DNA from 4 places in the Nocardia sp. NPDC051030 genome. Region 2 is predicted to be linked to each of the others. Evidence: riboswitches for the same ligand, from Rfam matches in the RefSeq annotation. Region 2 holds a riboswitch; each other region holds the start of a gene.

Region 1 (7,714 bases), on a different contig from region 2:
TCAGGTGCGCGATCCGCCGGGCAATGCCCATGCCGGTCATCGGCGCGCGGCCGGTGCCGTGATAGTTGCCGCCCTGCCAGTCCGGATCGGACTGGATGGCGGCGATCTGGGTGGTCTGGGTGCCGATCTGATCGGCGGTCGCGCGTGCGCCGACGGCGAGCACCAGGGCCGCGCCGACGCGTTCGGGATGGCCGACCATCCATTCCAGGACCCGCATGCCGCCCATGGAGCCGCCCACGACGGCGGTCAGGCGGTCGATGCCGAGCAGATCGAACAACTTGGCCTCGGCCGTCACCTGGTCCCGGATGGAGATCTCGGGAAACCGTGTGCCCCAAGCCTTTCCATCCGCCGCCAGCGACGAGGGCCCGGTGCTGCCCTTGCAGCCGCCGAGCACGTTCGTGGCGATCACGCACCATTCGCGGGTGTCGATGGCCGCGCCCTCACCGACAATGCCGTCCCACCAGCCGGGCTGGGGGTGATGCACGTCCGCGGCACCGACCACATGCGAGTCACCGGTCAGCGCATGCTCGACCAGCACCACATTGTCGGCGTTCGCGGAGAGTTCGCCCCACCGCTGCACGGCGAGCGTGACGTCCGGGATGACCGCGCCGTTCTCCAGCCGCACGGCCCCGATGGAAATGCTGCCGAGCGTCCCGTCCGGCGGCGGAAGCAGGACTTCCGCGGCCGGACGGGAGGTGCTCGATTCGATGTTCACGGTCAACTTGCCGCCGCCGTCAGTCCGGAGCGCAGATCGGCCAGAATGTCGTCGATGCCCTCGATACCGACGGCCAAACGCACGAGACCAGGCGTGACACCGGAAGCGAGCTGTTCTTCCGGGGTCAGCTGGGAATGCGTGGTGGAGGCCGGGTGGATGACGAGCGAGCGCACATCCCCGATGTTAGCGACATGGCTGTGCAGCACCAGTGCGTCCACGAACTTCTTGCCCGCATCGACACCGCCGGCCAGTTCGAAGGACACGATCGCGCCGACACCCTTGGGAGCCAGTTGTTTGCCACGCTCGAACCAGGGCGAGCCCGGGAGCCCGGCGTAGAACACCGATTCGACGCCCGGCTGCTCGCTCAGGAACTCCGCGACCGCCTGCGCGTTCGCCACGTGCCGCTCGATCCGCAGGCTCAGCGTCTCGATGCCCTGGCTGATCAGGAAGGCATTGAACGGCGAGACGGCCGCACCCAGATCGCGCAGCAGCTGCACGCGCGCCTTGAGCGCATACGCGGGCGCGCCCAGATCGGCGAACACCACACCGTGGTAGCTGGGATCCGCGGTGGTGAAGCCCGGGAACCGCGACTTGCCGTCGGCGTCGGTGACGGTCCAATCGAACGCGCCGCCATCCACGATCACGCCCGCGACCGCCGAACCGTGCCCGCCCAGATACTTGGTCGCCGAATGCACGACGATGTCCGCACCCTGCTTCAGCGGCTGGATCAGGTATGGGGTGGCGACCGTGTTGTCCACGATCAGCGGCACGCCCGCCGCATGCGCGACACCCGAGATGCCCGGGATATCCAGCACCGAGCTGCTCGGATTGGCGATCGTCTCACCGTAGAAAGCCTTGGTATTCGGCCGGATAGCCGCCTGCCACTGCGCCAGATCGTCCGGATCCTCGACGAAACTGACCTCGATACCCAGCTTGGGCAGCGAGTAGTGGAAGAGGTTGTAGGTGCCGCCGTACAGGTGCGGGCTGGAGACGATGTGATCCCCGGCCTCGGCCAGATTCAGGATGGCGTAGGTTTCCGCGGCCTGCCCGGAGGCCAGCAGCAGTGCGGCCACACCGCCTTCGAGCGCGGCGATGCGCTGCTCCACCACGTCCTGGGTGGGGTTCATGATGCGGGTGTAGATATTGCCCGGCTCGGCGAGTCCGAAGAGCGCGGCGGCGTGATCGGTGTCGCGGAACGCGTACGACGTGGTCTGGTAGATGGGCAGGGCGCGGGCGCCGGTGCCGGCATCGGGGGACTGTCCGGCGTGAATCTGCAAGGTCTCGAAAGACCAGGCGGCCGGATCGATTTCCCCACTCGCCGGGGTTGCGGCGGGCGCGGTCGAGTCACTCATGTCGTGCTCCAAGAAAAGGTCGCCGATAGGCGGAATTTGAGGTTATCTGAAGGCGAATAGGCTTCGACAACAACACATTTCGGTGGCCTCCTACAGTGCGCTTGCGCTCGTCCTTCGAGCGCCCGGTCCTCACCCGGAGCACCCCACCGCAGCTGGAGGGTTGCCGATCAGCGAGCCGGGGCTTATCGCTGATGCTCTTGACCTGTTCGGGATTCTAACGGGGAGTAGCGGCCGCTTCCGAGGTGGGGTCGGCCACAATGGGCGCGGCGCAGACCCGGGCGAATTCGTGATACGCCCTGACCACGGCATCGGCCATGCCGCGCGCCGAGCTCATCACGCAATCGGGCGGACCGGCCTCGGTCTCGCATTCGGTGCCGACTCGCATGATGGTGTGCCAGGTGCCGAGGATGAGTCGCACCGCCAGTCCGTCCGGATCGCTGCCCATGCGTTCGCCCAGCACGGTCGACATCTGCCGCATCTTGTGTTCGGCGGCATCGAGGCTGGCGGCGCGGACCGCCGGGCTGGTGCGAATGATGTTCTGCATCTGCTGGAACCAGGTGAACCGTGGTGCCGCTCCGTCGTCGACGACGTCGTCCACGAAGCTGAGGAAGGAATCGAGCAGTGCCCGCATCTCATTGCCGGTGATGGGCTGGGCGCGCAGGTTTTCCGCGATCACGGCCGACCATTCGGTGATCGGCGCGATGACGATGTCTTCTTTGCTCTCGAAGTACCGGTTCACCGTGCGCGGTGAGACATCGGCGGCATCGGCGATCTGCTCGACGGTGGTGGCGTCGAAACCCTGTGTCTCGCACAGGTGCAACGCCACGTCGATGATGCGTTCCCGGGTTTGCTGCTTCTTGCGTTCGCGTAGCCCGAGGCGTTGGCGTTCGAGCAGGTCGGCATTCGTTGACGACTCGGACATGGGCTCATCATATCGCGAAACCCGCAAAATGTGACTTGAGCCGCCAACTGTCTGAGTGCGACATTTTTCTCTTGACGCCAAATGTCTGGCAGTGCCAGGATGGTTCTCGGGTGTCCGGAAGCGTCCACAGAGGAGACGACATGACCGCCGGGACTGTGACTTTTCCCGAATCAGAAATCGACGACAGACAGCGCGGCAATGCGCGCTGGTGGGCGCTGGGCGTACTCGCCCTGGCCCAGCTGATGGTGGTGCTCGATGCCACCATCGTGACCATCTCGCTGCCCTTCGCCCAGCAGGACCTGGGCATCAGCGATGGCAATAAGCAGTGGGTGCTCACCGCCTACACGCTGATCTTCGGCGGCCTGCTGCTGCTCGGCGGACGGCTCGCCGACTACCTCGGCCGCCGCCGCATCTTCCTGATCGGCCTGGTCGGCTTCGCCGCCGCCTCGGCTCTCGCGGGGCTCGCGCAGAATGGCGCGCAGCTGTTCGCGGGCCGCGGTTTGCAGGGTGCGTTCGCGGCGCTGCTCGCACCGGCCGCGCTGTCCCTGGTGTCGGTGACCTTCACCGAAGCCAAGGAACGTGCACGGGCATTCGGAGTGTTCGCCGGTGTCTCGGCGGGTGGCGCGGCCATCGGCTTGATCGCGGGTGGCGCGCTCACCGAATACGCCGACTGGCGCTGGTGCCTGCTGGTCAATGCGCCGATCGCGCTGGTGGCGTTCCTCGGTGCCATGGCCTTCGTGATCAAGGACGTCCCGACCGCCCGGACCGGTGGTTACGACCTGCCCGGTGCGATCACCGTGACGCTCGGCCTGGTCTCCGTGGTCTACGGATTCAGCCGCGCCGCCGAGGCCGGTTGGACGGCGGGCAGCACGCTCGGACTGTTGATCGCCGGTGCGGCATTGCTCGCGGCCTTCGTGGCGATCGAGTATCGGTCCGCGAATCCGCTACTGCCGCTGCGCATTCCGGGCGAGATCAATCGGGGTGGCTCGTTCCTGGTGGCGCTGCTGGTGCCGATCGCCATGTTCGCCATGTTCATCAATATGAGCTACTACCTGCAGATCACGCTCGGCTGGACGGCGCTCAAGGCGGGCGTGGCGTTCCTGCCCTTCCCGGTCGGCATCGCCATCTCCGCCGGTATCACCAGCGCGCTGCTGCCGAAGCTGGGTCCGCGCCCGATCATGATCACCGGTGCGGTCCTGGGTGCGGCGGGTCTGCTGTATCTGTCGCGCCTGAGCTTCGGTGACGGCTACGCGGGCAGTGTGCTGCCTGCCATGGCATTGATCGCGCTCGGCATGGGCGGACTGTTCGTGTCCATGCAGGCCACCGCGCTGCATCAGGTCGACGCCGAGGATTCGGGTGTGGCCAGTGCGCTGCTCAATGCCGCGCAGCAGGTCGGCGGGGCCATCGGACTGGCCCTCCTGAGCACGATCGCGGTGCAGGTCGCCGAGCGGTTCGCCACGAACAACCCGACGGTCGACAACTTGGTGGCCCGCGCGGCCATCCACAGTTACGACGTGGCCTTCCTGATCGGCGCGGGCTTCTTCCTCGCCTGCATCCCGATCATCGCGTTCATGATCCGGGACAAGCCGGAGGCATTGCTCGAGGGCGACGCGCACGTGCATGTGGGCGTCTAGGAGTTAGCGCGACCGGACGAAAGTGAACCCGCGGGCGGCATCGGCATCGGTGCGGCTCGCGGGTTTATTCGTGCCCGGAAAGTGCGCAAGATCACTGCGGACCCTACTCATGAGTAACCGATCGCGAATCCCGCACAGCGGGGGTCGGCCGCACAGTGAGGTTATTAGCAGCAGTACGCTTGTCTTGCTTGGCGCTCACAGCACGCGGACTTGGTACCACAGGCCCCGTGGAAAACGCCGAGCGTATACGTTGTCTGTTGAACAGCTGGGGTCCGCTACAAGCGTGCTCGCCTGGCCGTGCAATGGGAGCACCACCTTCCTAGGAGGACACGAAGATCCATGTCCAAGATCAAGGTTGAAGGGACCGTCGTCGAACTCGACGGCGACGAGATGACCCGGATCATCTGGCAGTTCATCAAGGACAAGCTGATCCACCCGTACCTCGATGTGAACCTGGAGTACTACGACCTCGGGATCGAGTACCGCGACAAGACCGACGACCAGGTCACCATCGACGCCGCCAACGCCATCAAGTTGCACGGCGTCGGCGTCAAGTGCGCGACGATCACCCCGGACGAGGCACGCGTCAAGGAATTCGGCCTGAAGAAGATGTGGCGGTCGCCGAACGGCACCATCCGCAACATTCTGGGTGGCACGATTTTCCGCGCGCCGATCATCATCTCCAATGTTCCGCGTCTGGTACCGGGCTGGACCAAGCCGATCATCATCGGCCGTCACGCCTTCGGCGATCAGTACCGCGCCACCGACTTCAAGGTGTACGAGGCCGGTACGGTCACGCTCACCTTCACGCCCGAGGACGGCTCCGAGCCGATCATCCACGAGGTCGTGAAGATGCCCGAAGAGGGCGGCGTCGTGATGGGCATGTACAACTTCAAGGAGTCCATCCGGGACTTCGCGCGGGCCTCGCTGAACTACGGCCTGCAGCAGAACTACCCGGTGTACCTCTCCACGAAGAACACCATCCTCAAGGCGTACGACGGCATGTTCAAGGACACCTTCGAAGAGGTGTACGAGAACGAATTCAAGGCCGAGTTCGACGCGGCCGGCCTGACCTACGAGCACCGCCTCATCGACGACATGGTGGCTTCCTCCATGAAGTGGGAGGGCGGCTACGTCTGGGCGTGCAAGAACTACGACGGCGACGTGCAGTCCGACACCGTGGCGCAGGGCTTCGGCTCGCTGGGTCTGATGACCTCCGTGCTGCTCACCCCGGACGGCCGCACCTGTGAGGCGGAGGCCGCGCACGGCACCGTCACCCGGCACTACCGTCAGCACCAGCAGGGCAAGCCGACCTCGACCAACCCGATCGCGTCCATCTTCGCGTGGACTCGTGGGCTCGAGCACCGCGGCAAGCTGGACAACACCCCCGAGGTGATCCGCTTCGCGCAGCAGCTCGAGGACGTCGTCATCAAGACCGTCGAAAGCGGCCAGATGACGAAGGATCTGTCGCTGCTCGTCGGCGGCGACCAGGGCTACCTGACCACCGAGGAATTCCTCGGCGTGCTGGATGCCAACCTGGCGCGAGAGCTCCGCTAACAACTCTCGGGGCTCTCAGGGGTTTCACCCCTGAAACCCCAAGGGCGCTACAAGCGTTTGCACACTCCGGGCACCTGCCCCCACCGAGACGGTGGGTGGGCGGGTGCCCGAACTGTTTTCCAGGGTCATGAAACTTTCATGACCGGTAGGGCACTATCGAATCATGATCGACGGCAGAGCTCTCGGGAATGATTTGCGGCGCGGGGTGCGCGGACGGGTGTTCGTGGCGGGGGAGGACGGGTTCGAGCAGGCTCGGACGCCTTGGAACGTGGCTGTGCGGCAAGAGGTGTCGGCCGTGGTCGAGATCGCGGACGCGGTGGATGCGGCGGCCGTGGTGAAGTACGCGGCCTCGGCGGGGATGGCCGTGAGCACGCGGGCCACCGGGCACAGTCCCTCGGCGGCTGCGGACGGGACGATCCTGGTGACCACTCGGGCCTTGGATGGGGTCGAGGTCGATCCGCAAGCGCGGGTGGCCCGGGTGCAGTCGGGCGTGCAGTGGGGAAGCGTGTGCGGGGCGACGGCCGAGCACGGATTGTGCGGGGCCGTAGGCAGTTCCGCGGTGGTGGGGCTGACCGGATACACCCTCGGCGGCGGCGTGGGATGGTTCGCGCGCAGTCAGGGCTTCGCGGCGAATGCGGTGCGGGCCCTCGACGTGGTGACCGCCGACGGAGCGCACACCCGCGTGACCGCCGACTCCGACCCGGATCTGTTCTGGGCGCTGCGCGGCGGTGGCGGCGACTTCGCGCTGGTCACCGGTCTCGAATTCGACCTCTTCGAAACCCCGCAGCTGTTCGGCGGCCGCATCCTCTGGCCCGCCGAGCGCACCGCGGCCGTGATCGCCGCCTTCCGCGATGCCACCGCGGAAGCCGCTGAGGGCCTGAGCATTTGGCTCAGCCTGGTGCAGTTCCCGCCCTTTCCTCAGGTCCCGGAGTTCTTGCGCGGCAAGGCCATGGTCGCCATCGACCTCCTCGCCTCGGGCCACGTCACCGACCCGCTCCGCTACTTCGACGAAATCCCCGGCATCGTGCTCGATACCCGCCGCCCCCTCGACCCCACGCAAATCGGCGACATCTGCATGGAGCCCACCAACCCGACCCCCGCCGCGGTTCGCGGTGAACTCCTCACCGACTTCTCCTCGGAGACAACCGATTCCCTGCTGGCCGCCACCGCCGCGGGCTCGGTCGCCCCGCTGGCCATGATCCAGATCCGCCACCTGGGCGGCGCGCTGACCCGTTCGTCCACGGAGGCAGGCTGTTCCACCACTCTCACCGAGCCGTACCTCATCTCCCTCCTCGGCCCGATCCCCACCCCGGAGGCTGGAGCCGCGGTCCTGGCTCGCCAGAACTCCATTACCGAAGCCCTTCGCCCCCACCTCAGCGGCCGAAAGCCCTTCACCTACTTGGATTCCGGCGAAACTCCCGCTCAGGCCTTCGCTCCCGAATCCCTGTCCCGCCTCCGGTCGATCAAGGATCACTACGACCCGCGAGACATCTTCCGCAGCAATTACCCGCTCAACCAGAACTGATGGCGGGAA
Region 2 (7,714 bases):
CTCGAGGGGCCAGTTGCGCGGCACGTCCGGGTGGCCGTCGTACCAGGAGACGAAGTCGGCGGCGCCGTAGCTGCCGTCGAGGTCGATGCCCTTGATCTCCAGCGCGCGGTCCGCATTGGCACCGGTGGAGAAGATGACCGCGTCGTAGAAGCCGCGCAGGTCTTCGAGGGTGATGTCGACGCCGTAGTCGATATTGCCGAGCAGGCGGACCTGCGGCTTGTCGAGGACCTTGTGCAGGGCGGTGATGATGCCCTTGATGCGCGGGTGATCCGGTGCGACGCCGTAGCGGATGAGACCGAACGGTGCGGGCATCCGCTCGTAGAGGTCGATGCTCACGTCGGCATCGGACTTCATCAACGCATCGGCGGCGTAGATACCGGCCGGGCCTGCGCCCACGATCGCAATGCGGAGCGGGCGGGTCGCTGCACCGTTGTGCTGATCGGAGACTGCACTCTGTTCGGTCATTCTTACGCGCACCCTTTGGGTCGAAACTACTTGTCGTCGTACTCAGCCGTCGTTTCTTAGCTTAGGCTAAGTTGACGCCCTCGCCTCGGGGTGGTGCTCCGGAGCCGGAACCCCCGACGCTGCAGCGTTGCTGCACGGTATGGCTATTCCCGCTTCCGCGCGGGAATTGTGCCGATTCTATCGGTGAGGTGGACACCCGCCCGCGCCGAGTAGGTGAACTGTGCGACTGCCCATCTCCGGCGCAAGCCGGTGTCGGCCTCTTTACACCCGCGCCGACCAGGCATGATCTACCCATGAGCGACGTCGAGGAGAAGCCGGAACGGATCGACCAGGGCGAAACCCGGACCATGTTGCCGTTTCTGGTGGCGGCGGGCGTCATCGTGCTGGTGGTCATCGGAATCGTGATCGCCGCGCTGGTGTCACCGGCTGAGAAGAATCTCACAGATTCCAATCGACTGGCCATCGCCGCCCGCAACTTCACCGAGTCCGGCAGCGGCACCGACAGATTCGACAAGGCCACCGCGTGTCCCGGGTTCGACGACAAGCGCTCGCCGCTGAATATCCCGGATCAGACCGGCCAGAAGTTCGACCTCGTCAAGGTCACCGACACCACCATCGACGGCGATAAGGCCACCGCCGCGGTCACCGTCCGCGCCGACGGCCGGGAAAACACCTCGACCTGGCACTTCACCAAGACCGACAACACCTGGCTGGTCTGCAATGCCGGGTAGCCCCGCTCCGGCCTGATCGTGCCCGCGCGCGCGTTCCAGGGTCTGGGAGAAGGGTTTGACACCGGGGCCCCCGCTCGGTCAATCTCAACCCAGGTCATGAGTACCAGTGGCAAGCCCCGGCTCGCTGGTCGGCAACCCTCCTCCGCGGTGGGGTGCTCCGGGTGACGACCTGGCCACGCATCGAACAGCGATGCGGCAAGTGCGGATTCACAGGAGGTACAAGTGAGCTACGCGGGTGACCTGACGCCGAAGCAGGCGTGGGAACTGTTGCGCGACAATCCGGATGCGGTGCTGGTCGATGTGCGCACCGAAGCCGAATGGCGTTTCGTCGGCGTGCCCGACACCAGCGGCATCGGCCGGCCCACCGCCCTCATCGAATGGGTGGACACCACCGGCACCCCCAATGCCCGATTCGCCGACCAGTTGAAGCAGGCGCTGACCGACCGCGATGCCGGTTCGGACGCGCCCGTCATCTTCATCTGCCGCTCCGGCCAGCGATCCATCGGCGCGGCCACCGCCGCGACGGCCGTCGGCTTCGCGCCGTCGTTCAATGTGGTCGAGGGCTTCGAAGGCGCACTGGACGCGCAGGGGCATCGCGGCAGCACCGGCTGGCGAGCGGACGGCCTGCCCTGGCGGCAGTCGTGAGCGCGCACGGCTCTGGCTCGAACGCGCACAGCCCTAGCTCGAATTGGAGGCAGTCATGATCACCGGTGGCGCATTCGACAAGCCGCTTCCCGAGGGTGTCGGCCCGGCGACTCAGGCCGTGCGTGGCGGCCTGCGGCGTTCCGGCTTCGAGGAGACCTCCGAGGCCCTCTACCTGTCTTCCGGCTTCGTCTACGAAAGTGCCGAGGCGGCCGAGGCTTCCTTCACCGGCGATATCGAGCATTTCGTCTACTCCCGCTACGGGAATCCGACGGTCGCCATGTTCGAGGAGCGGCTGCGCCTGATCGATGGCGCGGAGGCTTGCTTCGCCACGGCGAGTGGCATGTCCGCGGTGTTCACCGCGCTGGCCGCTCTGCTCGGCACCGGTGATCGCCTGGTCGCGGCGCGCAGCCTGTTCGGCTCCTGCTTCGTGGTCTGCAATGAGATCCTGCCGCGCTGGGGCGTGGAGACCGTCTTCGTCGACGGCGAGAACCTGGACGAGTGGGAAGCGGCGCTGTCCGTCCCCACTCAGGCCGTGTTCTTCGAGACCCCGTCCAACCCGATGCAGTCCCTGGTGGATGTCCGCCGGGTCACCGAGCTCGCGCATGCCGCGGGCGCGAAGGTGGTGCTGGACAATGTCTTCGCCACCCCGCTGCTGCAGCGCGGCTTCGACCTCGGCGCGGATGTTCTGGTCTACTCGGGCACCAAGCACATCGACGGTCAGGGCCGAGTCCTCGGCGGCGCGATCCTCGGCTCGCAGGAGTACATCGACGGCCCGGTGAAAAACCTTATGCGCCATACGGGTCCGGCCTTGAGCCCCTTCAATGCCTGGACGCTACTCAAGGGTTTGGAGACCATGCCGTTGCGCGTGCGTCAATCCAACGAGTCCGCGCTGAAGGTCGCCGAGTTCCTGGAACAGCACCCGGCGGTGTCGTGGGTGAAGTACCCGTTCCTGAAGTCGCATCCGCAGTATGACCTTGCGCAGCAGCAGATGTCGGGCGGCGGCACCGTGGTCACCTTCGAGCTGAAGGCGGCCCCGGACGAGGCCAAGAAGCGCGCCTTCGAGGTGCTCAATGGTCTCCGAATCATCGATATCTCCAACAACCTTGGTGATTCGAAGACCCTGATCACTCATCCTGCCACCACCACCCACCGCGCCATGGGCCCGGAAGGCCGTGCGGCCGTGGGTATTACGGATGGCGTGGTCCGCATCTCGATCGGCCTGGAAGACATCGAGGACCTGCTCGGCGACCTCGCGGGTGCGCTGAGCTGAATTCATGACGACCCCTGCGGGGCCGGACCGTCATCGACGGTTCCGGCCCCGTTGTCGTATCCGGGAAGGGGTCTGGACTGTCATTGACAGCATGCTGTCAAATATGACAGGATGCTGTCATGATGAAAACAGTGCACCTGGCCATCTTCGACACCTACTCCGACTGGGAGGTCGGCTACGCGACGGCCTACATCCATCGCCGACTGTGGCAGCGTGAGCTGGGAAACTGGCAGGTCAAAACGGTTGGCATCAGCGCGGATCCGGTGACTTCGATGGGCGGCCTGCGGGTCGCGACGGATGTTCTGCTCGATGAACTGTCGCCCGCCGACAGCGCCATGCTGATCTTGCCGGGCGCGGACACCTGGGAGAGCGGCGAATTGGCCCCGTTCGCCCGCAAGGCCGAGGGATTCCTCGCGGCCGGGGTGCCGGTGGCCGCCATCTGCGGCGCGACCTTCGGTCTCGCGAAGGCGGGTCTGCTGGACGATCGCTCGCACACCAGCAATGCGGCGGAATACCTTGCCTTCAGCGGATATTCGGGCGGCGAAAAGTTCGTGTACGAGCCTGCGGTCACCGACGGTGACCTGATCACCGGCAGCGGCACCATGCCGGTCGAGTTCGCGCGCGAGATCTTCGCCAAGCTGGACATGTACGAACCGCACGTGCTCGAGGCCTGGTACCGCCTGTACGGGCACAACGATCCCGCCGGTTTCTACGCGCTCGACGAGTACGAGAAGAAGCGGGCGGCGGAGTCCGGCGAGCAATGAGGGAGAATCGCTCGCAGTATGCGGGCCTCGGCGCACAGGAGGTGAGATGACCCGCACCGAACCGGAGTTGTTCAGCACGGCCGCTATCACCTCGTTCAAGTTGAACGGCCAGTTCCTCGCGATCGCAGAGGAACTGGCGCGCCCCGCCGGTATCACCGCGGCTTGGTGGCAGGTGCTCGGGGCGGTGCTGCGCGAGCCACTGCCGGTGGCCGGTGTCGCCCGCGAGATGGGCATTACCCGTCAGAGCGTGCAGCGCATCGCGGATCTGCTGGTGGACAAGGGATTAGCCGAATACCGCCCGAACCCGGCGCATAAGCGCGCCAAGCTGGTGGCCATCACCGAGGCCGGTCACGACGCGCTCCGGCGCATCGATCCGCAGCACGCCGAGATGGCCGCGAAACTCACGGCGAAGCTCGGCATCGAACGGCTCGCGCGCTTCGCGGATGCGCTGACCGAATTGTCGGCCGCGCTGGAGGCGATCGAATCCGTTTGAGCGCGGGCTATTCGGCGAACGGGTCCTTGGTCCGGCCGACGAGTTCGGCGACCGATTGCAGGACGCGGGTGGGGCGGTAGGGGTACTGCTCCATGGTGGCCTGGGTGGAGATGCCGGTGGTGACCAGGATGGTGCGCATGCCGGCCTCCAGACCGGAGATGACGTCGGTGTCCATGCGGTCGCCGATCATGACGGTGGACTGCGAGTGCGCACCGATGCGGCGCAGGGCCGAGCGCATCATGAGCGGGTTCGGCTTGCCCACGTAGTACGGGTCCTTGCCGGTGGCACGGGTGATGAGCGCGGCGACGGAGCCGGTGGCGGGGAGGATGCCTTCACGGGAGGGGCCGGTGGCGTCCGGGTTGGTGGCGATGAAGCGCGCGCCCGCCGAAATGAGCCGGATGGCGGTGGTGATGGCCTCGAAGGAGTAGGTGCGGGTTTCGCCGAGCACCACGTAGTCGGGGTTGCTGTCGGTGAGTACGTAGCCGATTTCGTGCAGGGCGGTGGTGAGCCCGGATTCGCCCACGACATAGGCGGTTCCATTGGGTCGCTGGTCCCGCAGGAAGGTGGCGGTCGCGAGCGCCGAGGTCCAGATGGAGTCGACGGGGATGTCGAGGCCGGTGTGCTTGAGCCGGGCCTGCAGATCGCGTGCGGTGTAGATGGAGTTATTGGTGAGCACCAGGAACGGGATCTCGTTATCGCGCAGTTCGGCGAGGAATTGGTCGGCCCCGGGCACCAGGTGGTTCTCGTGCACCAGGACGCCGTCCATATCGGTCAGGTAGGACAGAACCGGTGTTTCGCTGGAGGTGGTCACGGGCCAATTGTCCGCTATCAGGTGCCGGAACGGGCTCGGACGTTCACACAAACTCGAGCGGGTGACCAGTCACGTGGAATAACAGCATGTGGAATACCCGGTCGCGACCCTCGGTTCGATGTTTTTGATGTGACCCCTGCCGCACCGCCGTGCGCCGCTGACTATCGTGCGAAGTGGACCAATCCGGCGATGCGGTACCCCGCAGATCGGACGGTCGGGCGGGTGGCTCGGCCCCCGTACGACACAGCGCAACAGAGGCGACAGGAGTGGCGCAGGTGAAGGACCTCAAGCTCGGATACAAGGCATCCGCGGAACAGTTCGGCCCACGGGAACTGGTGGAGATCGCGGTCGCGGCCGAGGAGCACGGCCTCGACAGTGCCACGGTGAGCGACCACTTCCAGCCGTGGCGGCACAATGGCGGGCACGCCCCCTTCTCGCTGGCCTGGATGGCCGCGGTCGGCGAGCGCACCCAGCGCATCCAACTCGGCACGTCGGTGCTGACCCCGACCTTCCGCTACAACCCGGCGGTCATCGCGCAGGCCTTCGCCACCATGGGCTGCCTGTACCCCGACCGCATCATGCTGGGCGTCGGCTCCGGTGAGGCGCTGAACGAGATCGCCACCGGATTCCGTGGCGACTGGCCGGAATTCAAGGAGCGTTTCGCCCGTCTGCGCGAATCGGTGGATCTCATGCGCGCCCTGTGGACCGGCGAGCGCGTCGACTTCGACGGCGAGTACTACAAGACCGTCGGCGCCTCCATCTACGACGTGCCCAAGGACGGAATTCCCGTCTACATCGCGGCGGGCGGTCCCCTGGTGGCGCGCTACGCGGGCCGCGCCGGTGACGGTTTCATCTGCACTTCCGGCAAGGGCATGGACCTCTACACCGAGAAGCTCATGCCCGCCGTCGCCGAGGGCGCGGCCAAGGTCGGCCGCGCCGTCGACGATATCGACCGCATGATCGAGATCAAGATCTCCTACGACACCGATCCCGAACTGGCGCTGGAGAACACGCGCTTCTGGGCCCCACTCTCGCTGACCCCCGAGCAGAAGCACTCGATCACCGACCCGATCGAAATGGAAGCCGCCGCCGACGCGCTGCCCATCGAGCAGATCGCCAAGCGCTGGATCGTCGCCGCCGATCCCGACCAGGCCGTCGAGCTGATCAAGCCCTACCTGGACGCGGGCCTCAACCACCTGGTCTTCCACGCCCCCGGCCACGACCAGCGCCGCTTCCTCGAACTGTTCCAGCGCGACCTGGGCCCCCGCCTCCGCGCTCTCTGACCTGCGAATCCTTCACCCCGCGCCGCCTATTGAGGCGCGGGGTGTCGTATCTCTGAGGTGAGGGAGCGATGGTGGTGGTATTTCGTCCGTATTCCCGCCACCATCGCTCCCTCGCGCGTAGTGATAAATGCTACGAAGGTGCGGGTGGGCGGGGGTTAGTGCATAACGGTCGGTAGGCTTCCGATCATGGCTGCCGCACCGGTTTCCAGTGTGTACATCGCGTCCCCCGAGGGGGACACCGGTAAGTCGACTGTGGCGCTCGGCGTGCTGCAAGCGCTGGCCGCGACCACCCCGCGAGTGGGGGTGTTCCGGCCCATCACGCGGTCCGCCCACGGGCGGGACTACATCGTGGAGTTGCTGCTCGAGCACTCCACCGCCGATGTGGATTACGACGAGGCCATCGGCGTCACCTATGAACAGGTGCACGAGGACTCGGACGCCGCGATCAGCGAGATCGTCATGCGGTATCACGCGGTCGCCAAGCAGTGCGATGCCGTGCTCATCCTGGGCAGTGATTACACGGATGTGGCCAGCCCCAGCGAGCTGCGCTACAACGCGCGCATCGCGGTGAATCTGGGTGCGCCCGTGCTGTTGTGTGTGCGTGGCATGGGCCGCACCCCGGAGGAACTGGTTCAGCTGGTCGAGCTGTGCCGCAGTGAACTTGTCGCCGAGCACGCCAAGCTGGTCGCCGTGATCGCCAATCGCTGCGAACCCGACCAGCTGGACGCCGACGTCGACGCGTTGAAGCGGGCGGCCGCGGTGCCGTCCTGGGCGTTGCCGGAGGTGCCGTTGTTGCAGGCCCCCACCATGGAGGAGCTGTGCCAGGCCATCGGCGGCGAAATCTACAGTGGCGACCCGGAACTCATGCACCGCGAGGCCCTCGAGGTGATCGTCGGCAGCATGACCATCGAGCACATTCTGGAGCGGCTCACCGACGGTGTCGCCGTCATCGCGCCGGGCGATCGCTCCGATGTGCTGCTGGCCATGGTGAACGCACATGAGGCGGAAGGGTTTCCGTCGCTGTCCGGCATTCTCATGAACGGCGGCATGGAGCCCGAGCCGTCCATTGCCCGGCTCATCCAGGGTCTGAAGCCCCGCTTGCCGATCATCTCCACCTCGCTGGGCACCTTCGAAACGGCCAAGGCCGCCGCCAATACGCGTGGCCGGGTATCGCTGTCCAGCATGCGCAAGGTGGATACCGCGCTCGCGCTCATGGAGGAGCGAGTGGATCCGCGGGAACTCTTGCAGCAGA
Region 3 (7,714 bases), on a different contig from region 2:
CGACTACGGCTACATCGAGGACACCCTGGGCGGCGACGGCGATCCCCTCGATTGCATGGTGCTGCTGCCCGAGCCCGTGTACCCGGGTGTGCTGGTCGAGGCCCGTCCGGTCGGCGTGCTCATCATGAGCGATGAGGCCGGCACCGACGAGAAGCTCGTCGCGGTCCCCAACAAGGACAAGCGCTGGGATCACATCCAGGATGTCGAGGACATCCCGGAGTTCCAGCGCAAGGAGATCGCGCACTTCTTCGAGCGCTACAAGGACCTGGAGCCCGGCAAGTGGGTCAAGGTCGACGGCTGGGAAGGCCGCGAGAAGGCCGAGCAGCTGGTCGTCGAGGCCTACCAGCGCCTGAAGGACCAGGGCGAGCACTGATTTCAGCCTGAACACGCGAAAAGCGGGTGGTGCGGTTTTCCGCACTACCCGCTTTTTGGTGTCTCAGTCGACGATCGGGGTCTCCGGTCGCGTGCCCGCGGTGGTGCGCAGCGGCACTTCCTTCCAGAACAGCACCAGCACCATCGCGAGCAAGGCCACGGCGGAGGTGGTCAGGAATACCGTGGACAGGGATTCCGCGAACCCGACCTGGAAAGGCTTGGCCAGCACCGGATTCAGCTTCTGAATGACGGAGCTGTCCCCGAGCACACTCTTGGCGGCGGAGGTGTCACCGCTCAGCACACCGCGCGAGAACGCCATATCGGCCGGATTGCCATCATTGGCTCCCGCCACCAGGGCCTGCTGGAATCCCTTGTCCTGCATGGCCGAGACGAGCTCCGAGCGAATATTCGGCGCGAGCCTGGTGAACAGGACAGACAGGAATACCGCCGCACCCAGCGTGCCGCCGATCTGCCGGAAGAAGGTCGCCGCGGCCGTGGAGACACCCATATCCTTGGGCGGCAAGGCATTCTGCAAGGCGATGATGAGCGGCTGCATGAGATTGCCGAGCCCGAAGCCGACGCACAGCATGAACAGCACCACGATCCAGAAGGCGGTATCGGCCTTCAGGTAATGCAGCAGGAACAGGCCCAGCGTGATCATGAACGCGCCGAGGATCGTGTACGCCCGGTAGTGCCCGGTGCGCGAGATCAGCTGCCCCGACAGGATCGAGCCGATCATCATGCCCAGCACCATGGGCATCATCTCCAGGCCGCCGATCATCGGGCTCGCGCCCCGCACGGCCTGCAAATACTGCGGCAGCAGCAGGATTCCACCGAACATGCCCGCGCCCACCACGAACGAGATGACCACGCCCAGCGCGAAGGTCCGGTTGGCGAAGATGCGCAGCGGGATCAGCGCGGCATCGCCGAGCGCCTTCTCCACCGCGACGAACCCGAGCACCGCGACCGTGCCCACCACGTAGCAGAGCACCGATCTGGTACTCCCCCAACCCCATTCACGGCCCTGTTCGGCCACGATGAGCAGCGGGGTGATGCCGATGGCCAGCACCGCCGCACCCCAATAGTCCACGCGGTCACGGGATTTCTCCCGTGCGGGCAGATGCAGCACCCGGGTCACCACGGCCAGGGTGAACATTCCGATGGGCACGTTGACCAGGAACACCCACCGCCAGCCGGAGATGCCGAGAATGGAGTCCTGCCCCGCGAAGAGCCCGCCAAGCACCGGCCCGATCACACTGGAAGTCCCGAAGACGGCCAGGAAATACCCCTGGTAGCGGGCCCTTTCCCGCGGGCTCACGATATCGCCGACAATCGTCAGCGCCAGCGACATCAGCCCGCCCGCACCCAGCCCCTGCACGGCGCGGAACACCGCCAGCTCGTACATGGATTGCGCGAACGAGCACGCCAGCGAGCCGACCAGGAAAATCGTGATGGCGGCAAGATAGAACGGCTTGCGCCCGTACATGTCCGAGAGTTTCCCGTACAACGGCGTCGCCAGCGTGGCGGTGATCAGATACGCGGTGGTCGCCCACACTTGTAGCGCATACCCGTCGAGATCATCCGCGATCGTGCGAATGGCCGTCGACACAATGGTCTGATCGAGCGCCGCCAGCAGAATCCCGAGCAGCAGCCCACTCAGAATCACCAGGATCTGCCGATGCGTGAACCCGCCCGCACCGGTCTCTTCGCTCACCTCGGATGTAGCCATGGCCAACCTCCCAAGCCCTCCCGCCCACGATAGGCCCACAACCGGAGGTCCACATTCCTTTTTAGGCGATGCGAATCAGCCCGCGATTGCCCCCGAATAAGCGTCGAGACCGCCTGCTGAGCAAGCGGTCTCGGACGTGAGTGACGAGAGTTGTTACTTCCCCTGGAAGCGCGGCGGGCGCTTCTCGAAGACGGCCTGGATCGCCTCGGTCAGATCCTGCGAGGGCAGGAAGGCCGCATTCCACGCCGATACGTACCGCAGCCCGTCCGCGACCTTGCCCGCCTTCGGCTGGTCCAGCACATCCTTGATGCCCTGCACCACGAGCGGCGGGTTCTCCGCGATCCCGCGAGCCAGCGCGTGCGCCGCGTCCACGACCGCGTCCTGATCCGCGTACACGTCGTTGATCAGGCCGATCTTCTCCGCACGCGCGGCGTCGATGTCCTTGCCGGTGTACGCGAGTTCGCGCAGATGCCCCTCGCCGATGATCCCCGGCAGCCGGTGCAGCGACCCGATATCGGCGACGATGGCGACCTTCGCCTCGCGCAGGCTGAATTTGGCGTCCTCGCTGGCCAGCCGGATATCGGCGGCGGCGATCAGGTCGAGCCCGCCGCCGATGCACCAGCCGGAGACCGCGGCGATGACCGGCTTGCGGCAGTCCGCGACCGCGGTGACCGCGGCCTGCATGCCGCGGACCTCGTGCAGGAAGTCGGTGCGCGGCGCGGCCTGGGCCTTGTCGGCGAGCAGCGGACCGAAGGTGCCCGCCATGGCGGGCAGGTCCAGGCCGTAGGAGAAGTGCTTCCCGGACCCGGTGAGCACGATGGCCCGCACCTCGGGATCGCGGTCGAGTTCGCCGAAGATGAGCGGCAGCTCACGCCAGAAATCCGGGCCCATGGCATTGCCCTTTCCGGGGCCGGTGAGGGTCACCTGGGCGACGTGGTCCTTGCTCTCGACTGTGAAAGCCTTCCATTCAGTCATTCGTCCAGCGTATCGGGGGTGCGGACGATCCGGGAGAGCGGTGTAAATCCTGTGCTAATTCTGCTGCGCCGCACTGGTTTCCAGGCACTTCGGGAAGGGACGATGACAACGTCCCACTGGCTCACACTCGTGCGCGGAGGTCTGAGATGTTGATGCATCACGGAATCGGCCTCGATCGCTTCAATCACCTCTCCCGGCAGCGGGCCGTGCACGCGCTCTTCGAGTGCTGTTGCAGCGTCACCTGGGCGGAGAAAATCGCGGACGGCCGCCCCTACCCGGGCCATGCCGCACTGCACACCGCGGCCGATGCCGAACTGCACGCCCTGTCCGCCGCCGGTCTGGAGCGGGTCTTCGATTCCTGTGTGCACGAAACCATTTCGGAGCGCACCGTCGAGGAGCTGACGCGGATCACGCGGGCGCGCATCACCGGCATGCTCGGCCCGGAGGAGGGCTATCCCGATTACTGATCTCGGGCACATCCACCGCAATCGCTCTACCCTGGTTGCCATGCGCAGGTCCCTGCCGCCGGTCGCGTCCAAAGTCTCCGACACTCTGATCGCGCGCGGACATCACGGAGTCATCCTCACCCAGGCCAATCCGACCCACACCGCCGCCGAAGCGGCCGAAGCCCTGGGCGTTGCCGTCGGGGCCATCACCAAGTCACTCGTCTTCCTACTCGACGACGATCCGGTCCTGCTGCTGGTCTCCGGCGCACACCAGGTGAACCTGGACAGCACCGGCCGCCGCCTGGACGGCACCCTCACCCGCGCCCCCGCCGCCATGGTGCGGCAGGTGACCGGGCAGCCGGTCGGCGGCGTCGCCCCGCTCGGGCATCCCACCAACCTGCCCACCTTCATCGACAATGCGCTGTCCCAGCATCAGGAGTTGTGGGCGGCGGGCGGCCATCCGAACACGATCTTCCGCACCACCTTCGGCGAGCTGGTGCGGATCACGGCCGGACTGGCCATCGATGTGGACTGAGAGCGAGATTCTGCACAGCGGGGAATAACCGGGCGCTCGACCACGTAGGTTCGGAACGTGACCGATTCTCCGACGCCCGGTGCCGAGCTAGACGTGCCCGACGATTTGAGCGGTATCACCGCCCAGCAATATCGCGCCGCCATGCGGCACTATCCCGCGGGCGTCACCGTGGTCACGCTCGATTCGGAGCAGGGCCCGGTCGGATTCACCGCCACGTCCTTCGCCTCGCTCTCGGCACAGCCACCGCTGATCTCGTTCAATATCGCCGAGACCTCGTCCAGCATCGCGGGCCTGCTGAAGGCCGAATCCCTGGTCGTGCATTTCCTGGGCGAACATCAGAAGCATCTGGCCCAACGGTTCAGCCGGTCCGCCGAGGAGCGTTTCAGCGATCGCTCGCTGTGGACCACGATCGAAACCGGCGAACCAGTGCTGCACGGCACCCCGATCTGGGTACGCGCGAGCGTGCACCAGCTGATTCCGGTCGGTGATCACACCCTGGTCATCGGCCTGGTGACGCGCGTGTACGACAACACCGACGAGGCACCCGCGGCCGGACCGCTGGTCTATTACAACGGCGCGTATCACCGCGCCGAGATCGCCGACTGACGCCTTTCAGGCCGCCGAGGCGGCCGTCCCGATCCCCAGCGCCGCGAGAATGGCCGCGCTCGCCTGTTCCAGGCGGGCCCGCATGCGGGGATTGCGCAGCAGCGCCACCGCGCGCGAGGCCGCCAATGCCACCAGCACCATTTCGCTTGCGGCAATGGTGGATTCGATCGCGCCGAGGGTCAGCGTGTTCGCGAACGTCACATGCGTCAGGAATTGCGGCAGCACCGCGAGGTAGAACAACCCCACCTTCGGGTTGAAAATGCAGGACAGCAATCCAGCAGCGAATGCAGAGCGAACCGATGATTCATGCGCTCGCGTGATCTCGGAATCGAGGGAGGATTCACTCTCGCGCCGGGACTTGCGATGCGCGAGCAGCGCACGAATCCCCAGGTACACCAGGTAGATTCCGCCGATCACCTTCAGCGTGCGGTACGCCGTGGCCGACTGCTCCAGCAGCGCCGCCACACCCGCCGCGACCACCACCGCCCACACCAGCCCGCCGAGCGAGGACCCGAATGCCGCCGCAATGGCGGGACGTCGCCCGGCCACCGCGAACTTCAACACCAGAAATGTATCCGGACCAGGTGTGACGGACAGCAGCACGCACAACCCGATAAAGCTCAGCAGCAGCGAAATACTCACTCAACCATGGCAACCCACGGGGAGCCCGGAGCGCAACCGCCCGGTGCCTATTTCGCCCGGTGCCTATTTCGCCCGGTGCCTATTTCGCGAAAAGCCGTCGGCCCTCCCCTGACGACTGTGTCCGATGAACACCGAAGGGCCGACGGCTTTCCTGGGCTTACAGACCGAGATTCAGTTCCGCGCGCTGAATTCCGAGCCCAGTTCACGGAACACCTCGGTGTTCATCGTGAACGCGAGCCGCGCCTCGTCGAGCACTCGATCGACCTCCGGACCTTCAATGGGAAGCTGGTCCAGGCTCTCTCGGTACTCGCGCTTGAACGCGGCCGGATTGGTGATGCCGTCGAAGACGTAGAAGCGGACGCCGTCGCCCTTCTTGGGCAGGTCCCACAGCTTCTCGGCGGTGCCGCGAATGACCTGGCCGCCGGAGAGATCGCCCAGGTAGCGGGTGTAGTGGTGCACGACGTAACCGGCGGGCCAGTCCTGCGCGACCTCGTCGATGCGGGCGGCGTAGGCGGCGGTGGACGGCAGCGCGGTCAGTTCGTCGCGCCAGTTCTCGCCGCCGAGGTAGGCGAGGTCGGCCTCGAGCGCGGCCAGGCGGTCCAGTTCCGGGCGCACGAACGGCCCGGCGACCGGGTCGGAATCGAGTGCGGCGGAATGCTTTTCGAGGGCGTCGTAGACGAACCAGAGCTGCGCGGTGTAGCGGTAGAAGGCTTTGACGCCGAGTTGCCCGGTGAGCAGGTCGCGCATGAAGGTGGAGTGTTCGGCCTCGTTGTGCTGCTGCTCCGTCGCGGTGCGAATGAGCGTCGAGAACGGCGTGCTGGTCTCCAACATGGGTGCAACCTCGTTTCAACTCCCGGGGGCACCACTATGGCTACCCTAACCTCCTCTAAACCGTACGCTCCAGCAACGATCTCGCGATTCGAACTTTGCGGTCCACCCGATCCAACTTTCGGATGATTTTCGGGGCCAGGTTGACAACCCCCGGACGAATCTGCCAGTCTCGGAAACGGTCATGAGTACCAGCGTCAAGCCCCGGCTCGCTGGTCGGCAACCCTCCTCCGCGGTGGGGTGCTCCGGGTGACGACCAGGCCGCATGCCCAAACCGGGCGCGGCAAGCGCGGACTCTCGATCACCATTTCTGATCGCGTGTCCCAATAGCCGACGGGATTTCGTGATGACTGCTTTCGCCGACCAGACCTGTGCCGCTCTCGCCAAGGTTTCCGGATGTGATCTCCAGGTGCCCCTCGTCCAGGGCGGCACCACCACCTACGCCAACTTCGACTACGCCGCCAGCGCCCCCGCATTGCAGCAGGTCACCGACCGGGTCGCCGAGCTGCTGCCGTTCTACGCCAGCGTGCACCGCGGCGCGGGCTACGCCTCCCGGGTCTCCACCGACTGCTACGAATCCGCGCGCGGTTCGGTCTCCCGCTTCCTGAATGCGGCCGATGACCAGGTCGTCGTCTTCACCCGCAACACCACCGACTCGCTGAACCTGCTCGCCTCCTGCGTGCCCGGCGACACCGTGGTGCTGGACGTGGAGCATCACGCCAACTTCCTGCCGTGGACCCGCAATGGCCGCCGCGTGGTGCCGATCGCCGACACCATCGAGGAGACCATCCAGCGCGTCGTCGCCGAACTGTGCACCAAACCCGCTGCGCTGCTCGCGGTTACCGGCGCCTCGAATGTGACCGGCGAACTGCTCCCGCTGGAGCGCCTGGCCTGGATCGCGCACCAGTGCGGCACCCGCATCCTGGTCGACGCCGCCCAGCTGGCCCCGCACCGCCGCATCGATCTGCAGACCGCCGGCATCGACTACCTGGCCTTCTCCGGCCACAAGGCGTACGCGCCGTTCGGTGCGGGCGTACTGGTCGGCCGTCGGGACTGGCTGGACAAGGCCGAGCCGTACCTGGCCGGTGGCGGCGCGGTCCGCTCGGTCACCGCGGACGGTGTCGAGTGGGCCTCGGCCCCGCAGCGCCACGAGGCCGGATCCCCGAACGTCCTCGGCGTGGCCGCCCTCGCCGCCGCCTGTGACGCCCTCGCCGGATTCGACCAGACGACAGTGCTCGAGCACGAGCAGTACCTCACCCACCGCCTGCGCTACGGCCTGAAAACCGTTCCGGGCGTGAACTTCCTGCGCATCTTCCGGGACAGCACCGACGCCGTCGGCATCGTCGCCTTCACCGTGGACGGCTTCGAGCCCGCCCAGGTAGCCGCCTACCTCTCGGCCGAACACGGCATCGGCGTACGCGACGGCCGCTTCTGTGCGCACCCCTTGCTCGCCCGCCTGGGCGTCGACTCCGCCCTGCGCGCCAGCATCGGCCTGGGCAGCACCGCCGCCGACGTGGACCGCCTCATCGACGCCATCTCGACGCTGGTCGAGAACGGCCCGACCTGGAATTACGCCCGCAC
Region 4 (7,714 bases), on a different contig from region 2:
GATCGAATCAAGCTGGTTTTTAACCTCCAATATCCTGTGAGTTTGCTTAATGCTTGCCGCGTTCAGTTCGTACCCCAGCGGGAAGCAGTACCTAATGAAGATGAGGAAATTCGCAGGCGTTGCGGCGCTCGTGATCACGGCGCTGGGCGCGGCGACGGGCACCGCAGGCGCGGCTCCGGCCGCCGCCGATAACAGCCCGATCAACTACACAGCCACCACCACCGAGACCAATACGGTCATCCGCACCGATGCGGGTTCGCTCGTGGTCGAGGGCGGCGTTTTCAAGGTCAAGGCTGCCAATGGCACCACCGTCGCCGGAACCGAATTGAAGTTCCGCGTCGATGAATTCGAGTTCCCGATCGCGGCCGAGATCAAGGATCACACCGCGACTTTGACCCCGCAGTTCGACGCGGAGCACGCGGTCTACAAGCCGGTCGCTCAGGAAGTCGCCCTGCCCTACGAGAACGTGGCCCCCTGGAAGTCCGAGTACGACCGTGAGCTGGCCGCCTGGAACCGCTTGACCAGCACCATTTCCGCGGGTGCGACCATCGGCACCCTGGTCGGTGGCATCGGCGGCGCAGGCCTCGGTTGCCTCATCGGTTTCGGTGTCGCGGGTGTCGCGACGGCTCCGCTGGCGGCTCTGTTCGGTGCGGGCCCGATCGTCGGTTGCATCGGTGGCGCGGCTGCCTTCGGTTTCCTGGGCACCCTGGCGGGCCAGCTGTTCGTCACCGCGCCGGTCGCCATTCTGGCTGCCGTGCAGTACTTCACCACCGTCAATCAGCCTTTCGTGGCGGCCAAGTAATTCCATTCGGCACGAAATCGAGGGTGCCGCGCCAGAGTTCATCGGTGCGGCACCCTCGATCTATGTTCTGTTCGTTTGACCAGGATTCGATCCTCAGGTTCCACCCTGCGGAATCACCTGATGAGGAATCGAACTCCATGCTGTCTAAGAAAATGGCCGCCAGTGCCGCGATGATGATCGCTGCCGTCGGTATCGCCGCGGGCACCGCGGGCGCGGCCCCCATCGCCGACGACAACGGCGTGATCAACTACTCCGCCACCGCCACCGAGACCAACACCATCATCCGCACAGATGCCGGTTCGATGGTTGTCGACAATGGCATCTTCAAGATCAAGGCCGCCGATGGCACCGTCGTCGCCGGTACCGAGCTGAAGTTCAATGTCGATGACTTCCAGTTCCCGATCGCGGCCGAGATCAAGGATCACGTCGCGACCCTGACTCCCGAGTTCAATATGGAGAAGGCCGTCTACAAGCCGGTCGCTCAGGAGATCAACCTCCCGTTCGAGAACTCCGCTCCGTGGAAGTCGGATTACGACCGTGAGCAGGCCGCCTGGAAGCGCATGACGGACACCATCTCCATGGGCGCCACCATCGCGACCCTGGTCGGCGGCATCGGCGGCGCGGCCGTCGGTTGCGTCATCGGCTTCGGTGTCGCGGGTGTCGCTTCGGCTCCACTGGCCGCCCTGTTCGGTGCGGGCCCGATTCTCGGCTGCCTCGGTGGCGCGGCTGCCGTCGCCTTCCTGGGCACCCTTGCGGGTCAGCTGTTCATCACCGCCCCCGTCGCGATCGCCGCGGCGTACAACTACTTCACCACCATCAACCAGCCGACCCTCCAGACGTCGGCCAAGTAATTCCGCGAAACTCGCGGGGACAGATGAACCCGCTCGGTCCTTGGGACCGGGCGGGTTCGTCTATTTCGGCTGGGGGCGTTGGGATCGCGCTGAGCCGAACCCTGTCCCGCCCCGCACCGGCCTGCTGTCCTGGATGGGATGCCCGGCGCGGGTGCCGGGGGAGCGGAAGGTCCGGTTATGGGTGAGCTCACGGTGATCCACGGCGAGACGGCGGCGTTGACGCCCGTCGACGGCACGGATCTGCGGAAGACGTTCGGGCACTTTCCGTCCGGAGTGGTGGCGGTGTGTGCCCGGATCGGCGGCGTGCCGCACGGTTTGGTGGTGAGCACCTTCGTGCCGGTGTCGCTGGATCCGCCGCTGGTGTCCATCTGTGTGCAGTACTCGTCGGAGACTTGGCCGCGCCTGGAGCAGGCCAGCCGCCTCGGTTTGAGCCTGCTCGGCAGCGATCAGCAGGAGGCTGCACGCACTTTGAGTTCGCGTTCCGGCGATCGCTTCCGCAATGTCGGCCTGCACACCGGCAATGGCAATGCGGCCTTCGTGGCCGGTGCGACGACCTGGCTGGAAGCCTCGGTCTACGAGCAGGTTCCGGCGGGTGATCATGCGGTGGTGCTGCTGCGCGTGCACCGGCTGAGCACGCATCCCGGCACGGAACCGCTGGTATTCCACCGCAGCTCTTTCCGCGCTCTCGACAACCCCCCCGAGGCGCGCGAGGTAGCAAGTTGATCTCGCGCGGTATTCCCCGGGGCGGCAATTGAATTCACGCTGATCGTGAGGGGCGACACTCGCCCCGCCGCTTCGTATCGTCTTCTTCACCATCCAGAGCGACCGAGAGACCTGGCTCGCAGACGTCGCAGCAACCCCCTGACCTTAGGTGCGGGTGCTACCGCCAGGACCGATGGAGGACGAATCCATGAGCATCCTCGCAGCGGGCCCCGAGCAGTCGGCGGCGGCCGGCTCCATAACCGAAGTAGACGACGACGGTGCGCTGCCCGTCGCCCGCACCCGCCATCCGTGGCGGTGGGTGACGAGCGGCATCGCGTTGGTGCTGGTCGCGCAGTTCGTGCACGGCCTGGTCACCAATCCCGGCTGGGACTGGTCCACTTTCGCGCAGTACATCACCGCCTCGTCGGTGCTGGCGGCCTTGAAGGTGACCTTGGAGTTGACGCTGTGGGGTACCCTGCTGGGCTTCTTCATCGGCATCTGGCTGGCCATCGGCCGACTGTCCAGTAATCCTGTGCTGCAAGTGATTTCGTGGGTCTACATCTGGGCCTTCCGATCCATTCCGCTGATCGTGCAGCTGCTGTTCTGGTTCAACCTGGCCTACCTGTACAAGACTCTGGCGCTGGGCATTCCGTTCGGACCGGAGCTGGTGCGGTTCGAAACCAATGGCGTGCTCAGTGGATTCACCGCGGCCGTCATCGGTTTGGCGCTGCATCAGGCCGCGTATTCGGCGGAAATCATTCGCGCGGGCATCATCTCGGTGGATCAGGGCCAGTGGGAGGCCGCCAAGGCGCTCGGCCTGCCGTGGCGCAAGCAGTTCTTCACGATCATCGCGCCGCAGGCCATGCGCGGCATTCTGCCGAATGCCGCGAATGAGGTGATCAGCCTGTTCAAGGGCACCTCGATCGTCTCGACCATGGCCATCGCGGAGCTGTTCTACCAGGTACAGGTGATCTTCGGCCGCAATGGCCGGGTGGTGCCGCTGCTCATGGTGGCCACGGCCTGGTACATCCTGCTCACGACCGTGCTGACGATCATTCAGTACTACATCGAACGTCACTTCGCGAAGGGCAGCGTGCGGAACCTGCCGCCGACGCCGTGGCAGCGAGTCCGTGGCAGCTTTGCCGATATCCGATCGAAGGCGGCGGCACGATGAGCGAATTCGCGGTCGAATTGCGCGGTATCCGAAAGTCTTTCGGCACCCACGAGGTGCTGAGCGGGGTCGACCTGGCGGTGCGTCCCGGTGAGGTCACCGTCATTCTCGGCCCCTCCGGTTCCGGCAAGTCCACGCTGCTGCGCACCATCAACCATCTGGAGAAGGTGGACGCCGGAATCGTCCGCGTGGGCGGCGAGCTGGTCGGCTACCGGCGCAAGGGCAATCGCCTGCACGAGCTGCCGGAGCGGGAAATCCTGCGGCAGCGTTCGCGCATCGGATTCGTCTTCCAGAACTTCAATCTCTTCCCGCATCTGACGGTCCGCGAGAATGTGGCGCTCGCTCCGATCGCTGCGCAGGGCCGCCACAAGGCCGAGGCGCATGCGGAGGCCTTCGAGTTGCTCACCCGAGTCGGCTTGGCGGACAAGGCGGATGAGCATCCGCGCCGATTGTCCGGCGGTCAGCAGCAGCGGGTGGCGATCGCCCGAGCCCTTGCTCTGCGGCCCGAGGTGGTGTTGTTCGACGAGCCCACGTCGGCGCTCGACCCGGAGCTGGTCGGTGAGGTCCTGGATGTGATCCGGGAGCTGGCCCGCGGCGGCGCGACCCTGGTCATCGTCACCCACGAGGTCGGCTTCGCCCGCGAGATCGCCGACACCATCGTGCTCATGGACGCGGGCCGCATCGTCGAACAGGGCCCGCCGCATCAAGTGCTGGACGCTCCCGCGCATCCGCGCACCAAAGCTTTTCTCGCGCACGTCCTTTGACGCGCGCCTATTTCGAGGTAAGGAACCACATCTCATGTCCAAGGCAAGCCGTCGCAGACGGATCGCGGCCCTGACCGCATTGGCGGTCCTGAGTCTGTTCGCGAGTGGCTGCGGCAAGGGCGACGGCGGTGCCGACACCTTGAAGACCGTGAACGGCCTGACCTACGACCTGTCCCCGGAGCAGACCGGCCGCGTGCACGCCGAGAAGGTGGATGCCATTGCGGCACAGGTGCCGTCCGCCATTCGCGAGCGCGGCACGCTGATCGTCACCGGCACCGTCGGCGCGACGCCGCCGCTGGGTTTCTACGCCACCGACGACCGCACCGTTGTCGGCTCCGAGGTGGACTTCGGCAACCTGATCGGCGACATCCTGGGTCTGAAGGTCGAGCGGCGGAACGCCGACTGGGCACAGAACTTCGTGAAGATCGATTCGGGTGAGGTCGACGTCTTCATCTCCAATGTGACGGTCACCGAGGAGCGCAAGGAGAAGTTCGACTTCGCGACCTACCGGCTGGACAATATCGCCCTCGAGGTTCCGAAGAACGCCGATTGGACCTTCCAGGACCGTAAGTCGGTGGCGGGCAAGCGGATCGGCGTCACGGCGGGCACCAACCAGGAGCAATTGCTGGTGAAGTGGAACGAGGACAATATCGCCGAGGGACTGCCCAAGGCGGATCTCACCTACTACCAGCAGGCCAGCGACTACTACCTGGCGTTGTCCTCCGGCCGTATCGACGGCTACCTGGGCCCCAACCCGTCGGCGCAGTATCACGTCGCGTCGGTGGGCCAGTCCAAGGTGCTGACCACCCTCTCCGGCGCGGGCGATGTGCTCCAGGCCGAGATCGGTGTTCTCACCCGCAAGGACAACGGCCTGGTCGGGGCCTTGCAGCAGGCCGTCCAGTACGCCATCGACCACGGCACCTACCAGAAGGTCCTGGACCGCTGGGGCCTGAGCAGCGAAGCCGTCAAGCAGTCGCAGATCAACCCGCCCGGCCTGCCGAAGAAGAAGGGCTGAGCGCATGAAGTTCCTGCAACTCACCCTCATCACGCACACCCCCGACCCGGTCACCGGCGTCACCGAATCCCCGCGACAGCGACTGCGGCGGGTCATCGACAGTGCCCGCCTGGCCGAGGAACTCGGCTATGACGGTTTCGCGGTGGGGGAGCGGCACGAGGACCCGTTCATCTCGGCCGCCCCGCCCGTGGTGCTCAGCCATATCGCCGCCGTGACCGACCGCATCGCGTTGTTCACCGGTGTCACCACGCTGAGCCTGCTGGACCCGGTCCGCGCCTTCGAGGATTACTCGACCCTCGACAATCTGTCCGATGGCCGCCTCGAAATCATTATCGGCAAGGGCAATGGCGCGGCGCAGGCGCAACTGTTCCACGTCACCACCGACGATCAGTGGGACCGCAATCGTGAAGGCTACGAACTTTTCCGGCAGTTGTGGGAGAGCGATAGCGTCACCTGGAGCGGCCGCTTCCGGCCCTCACTGACCGAGGCCAAGGCCTTGCCGCGCCCGCTGCAACCGCGCCTGCGCATCTGGCACGGCAGCGCCACCAGTCACGAATCCGCGGATTACGCGGCGCAGCACGGGGATCCGCTGTTCTCCGCGAATGTCACCAATCCGGTGGAACCGTACGCGGAGCTGGTCGCCCACTATCGCGAACGCTGGGAGGCCTACGGGCACGATCCGGCGGAGGCGCTGGTCGGTGCGGGTACCGCCGGATTCCTGGTCACCCGCGATTCCCAGGAGGCGGTGGATGCCTACCGCCCCATTTTCGAGGCTCGCCAGGCGACCGCCCGAAAGTTCAATGTGCCCATCGTCTTCGACACCGTCGAGGATTTCGTCGAGCGCTCCTCCGCGCTGATCGGCAGTCCACAGCAGGTCCTCGACAAGCTGCACCGCTACCACGAGCGGCTCGGCCACGAGGTGGTCCATTTCAGCGCGGACGGTGACGGGCGCACCGATAAACAGCACCGCGAAAGCCTCGAACTGTTCCAGGCGGAGGTGGCTCCCGAGCTGCGCCGCCGCATTCCGAGCCGTCCGCTCGGTGCAGCTCGCTACCCCTCCGGAGATCCCCAGTGAGAAGTCCCGTCCTTGCCGCCGCGAAGCGACCCGTCGCCCTGGTGGGCGCGCTCGCCGCCACGTTCACGCTCGCCGCTTGCGGCAGTGACTCGGGCGGTGCCGAGAATGCCGGTCCGCCGCAGCCCGGCGGCACCCTGCGCTACGGCCTGTCGACCGCCCCGACCTGCTCCGATCCGGCGCAGTCGAGCACGAATCAGACCATCTATGTGACCCGCCAGGTGGTGGACTCACTGGTCGATCAGGACCCGGAGACCGGGGTGATCAAGCCGTGGCTGGCCGACAGCTGGTTCGTCAGCGCGGACGCGAAGTCGTTCACCTTCCACTTGAAGGACGGCATCACCTTCAGTGACGGCACCCCGCTCACCGCAGACTCGGTGCGCAAGAACTTCGACGCCACCCTCGCTCTGGGCGGTGCGAAGGCTCCCCTCGCGGTGAGCTATCTGGCCGGATACACCGGCAGCACGGTGGTCGATCCGCGCACGGTGCGAGTGGACTTCGGGGTGCCCAATGCCCAGTTCCTGCAAGCGACTTCGACGTCGCAGCTCGGCATCCAAGCCGATTCCACCGTCACGAAATCCGCCGACGACCGCTGCCTCGGCACGAATATCGGCAGCGGCCCGTTCACCTACGCCGACTGGAAGCAGAATGCCTCGGTGACGCTGGCCAAGCGCACCGGATACAACTGGGGCTCAGCGGTTTTCGCCAAGCAGGGCGATGCCTACCTGGACAAGATCGCGTTCACGGTGGTCCCGGAGTCGGGCGTGCGCACCGGCAGCCTGGGCTCCGGCCAGCTCGATGCGATCAGTGACGCCCTGCCGCAGGATGTCGCGCAGATCGAGGGCTCCGGCGGTCGCGTGCAGTTCACCTCGAACCCGGGCATTCCATTCGGCTTGCAGCCCAATGTGAATCGCGGCCCGCTGCGCGATCCGGCGGTGCGGGCGGCCTTCCTGCCCGCCATCAATCGCCAGGAACTGGTGGACACCGTGCTGGGTCCGCAGTTCAAGACCGCGACCAGCCCGCTGGCCTCCCGCACGCCCGGATTCGTGGATCTGTCGTCGCGGGTCAAATTCGATCAGAACGCCGCGAAGCAGATCCTCGACAAGGCCGGTTGGACGCCCGGCGCCGACGGCATCCGGGTCAAGGACGGGCAGCGCCTGTCGGCCTCTGTCATGTACGCGTCGGTATTCGCTGGTAATCAGGCGATTCTCGAACTGACTCAGCAGCAGCTGCGCGCCGTCGGTATCGAGCTGAAGCTGGATCCGGTCTCGGTGCCGGATTGGACGACCCGGCAGAACGCCAAGGACTTCGAGTTCAACTACTACAACAGCACCCGC

What was found. A riboswitch is a leader RNA that binds a small molecule or an ion and turns the genes downstream of it on or off. The one in region 2 is predicted to bind S-adenosylmethionine.
Region 1: another riboswitch for S-adenosylmethionine. It lies ahead of AB0N05_RS22675 (bifunctional o-acetylhomoserine/o-acetylserine sulfhydrylase); the one in region 2 lies ahead of AB0N05_RS18115 (rhodanese-like domain-containing protein).
Region 3: another riboswitch for S-adenosylmethionine. It lies ahead of AB0N05_RS28810 (aminotransferase class V-fold PLP-dependent enzyme); the one in region 2 lies ahead of AB0N05_RS18115 (rhodanese-like domain-containing protein).
Region 4: another riboswitch for S-adenosylmethionine. It lies ahead of AB0N05_RS27970 (amino acid ABC transporter permease); the one in region 2 lies ahead of AB0N05_RS18115 (rhodanese-like domain-containing protein).

The regions. Positions count from the first base shown of each region.
Region 1 is NZ_JBFBCD010000006.1:423,723-431,436, forward strand. Features, by position in the region: gene AB0N05_RS22670 (homoserine O-acetyltransferase) at 1-721, opposite strand, end outside; gene AB0N05_RS22675 (bifunctional o-acetylhomoserine/o-acetylserine sulfhydrylase) at 718-2,067, opposite strand; SAM riboswitch class IV at 2,160-2,270, opposite strand; gene AB0N05_RS22680 (TetR family transcriptional regulator) at 2,282-2,989, opposite strand; gene AB0N05_RS22685 (MFS transporter) at 3,130-4,623, shown strand; gene AB0N05_RS22690 (NADP-dependent isocitrate dehydrogenase) at 4,963-6,180, shown strand; gene AB0N05_RS22695 (FAD-binding protein) at 6,344-7,705, shown strand.
Region 2 is NZ_JBFBCD010000005.1:88,452-96,165, reverse strand. Features, by position in the region: gene AB0N05_RS18125 (FAD-dependent oxidoreductase) at 1-465, opposite strand, end outside; gene AB0N05_RS18120 (DUF4878 domain-containing protein) at 759-1,196, shown strand; SAM riboswitch class IV at 1,289-1,404, shown strand; gene AB0N05_RS18115 (rhodanese-like domain-containing protein) at 1,419-1,841, shown strand; gene AB0N05_RS18110 (O-succinylhomoserine sulfhydrylase) at 1,897-3,111, shown strand; gene AB0N05_RS18105 (type 1 glutamine amidotransferase family protein) at 3,231-3,875, shown strand; gene AB0N05_RS18100 (helix-turn-helix domain-containing protein) at 3,922-4,368, shown strand; gene AB0N05_RS18095 (HAD-IIA family hydrolase) at 4,376-5,134, opposite strand; gene fgd (glucose-6-phosphate dehydrogenase (coenzyme-F420)) at 5,455-6,462, shown strand; gene pta (phosphate acetyltransferase) at 6,649-7,714, shown strand, end outside.
Region 3 is NZ_JBFBCD010000009.1:194,398-202,111, reverse strand. Features, by position in the region: gene ppa (inorganic diphosphatase) at 1-373, shown strand, start outside; gene AB0N05_RS28845 (MDR family MFS transporter) at 437-2,101, opposite strand; gene AB0N05_RS28840 (crotonase/enoyl-CoA hydratase family protein) at 2,255-3,076, opposite strand; gene AB0N05_RS28835 (2-oxo-4-hydroxy-4-carboxy-5-ureidoimidazoline decarboxylase) at 3,223-3,543, shown strand; gene AB0N05_RS28830 (YbaK/EbsC family protein) at 3,584-4,057, shown strand; gene AB0N05_RS28825 (flavin reductase family protein) at 4,115-4,663, shown strand; gene AB0N05_RS28820 (LysE family translocator) at 4,670-5,305, opposite strand; gene AB0N05_RS28815 (biliverdin-producing heme oxygenase) at 5,477-6,136, opposite strand; SAM riboswitch class IV at 6,314-6,429, shown strand; gene AB0N05_RS28810 (aminotransferase class V-fold PLP-dependent enzyme) at 6,480-7,714, shown strand, end outside.
Region 4 is NZ_JBFBCD010000009.1:1,684-9,397, forward strand. Features, by position in the region: gene AB0N05_RS27955 (hypothetical protein) at 95-802, shown strand; gene AB0N05_RS27960 (hypothetical protein) at 940-1,653, shown strand; gene AB0N05_RS27965 (flavin reductase family protein) at 1,831-2,376, shown strand; SAM riboswitch class I at 2,463-2,555, shown strand; gene AB0N05_RS27970 (amino acid ABC transporter permease) at 2,564-3,529, shown strand; gene AB0N05_RS27975 (amino acid ABC transporter ATP-binding protein) at 3,526-4,290, shown strand; gene AB0N05_RS27980 (ABC transporter substrate-binding protein) at 4,325-5,305, shown strand; gene AB0N05_RS27985 (LLM class flavin-dependent oxidoreductase) at 5,310-6,380, shown strand; gene AB0N05_RS27990 (ABC transporter substrate-binding protein) at 6,377-7,714, shown strand, end outside.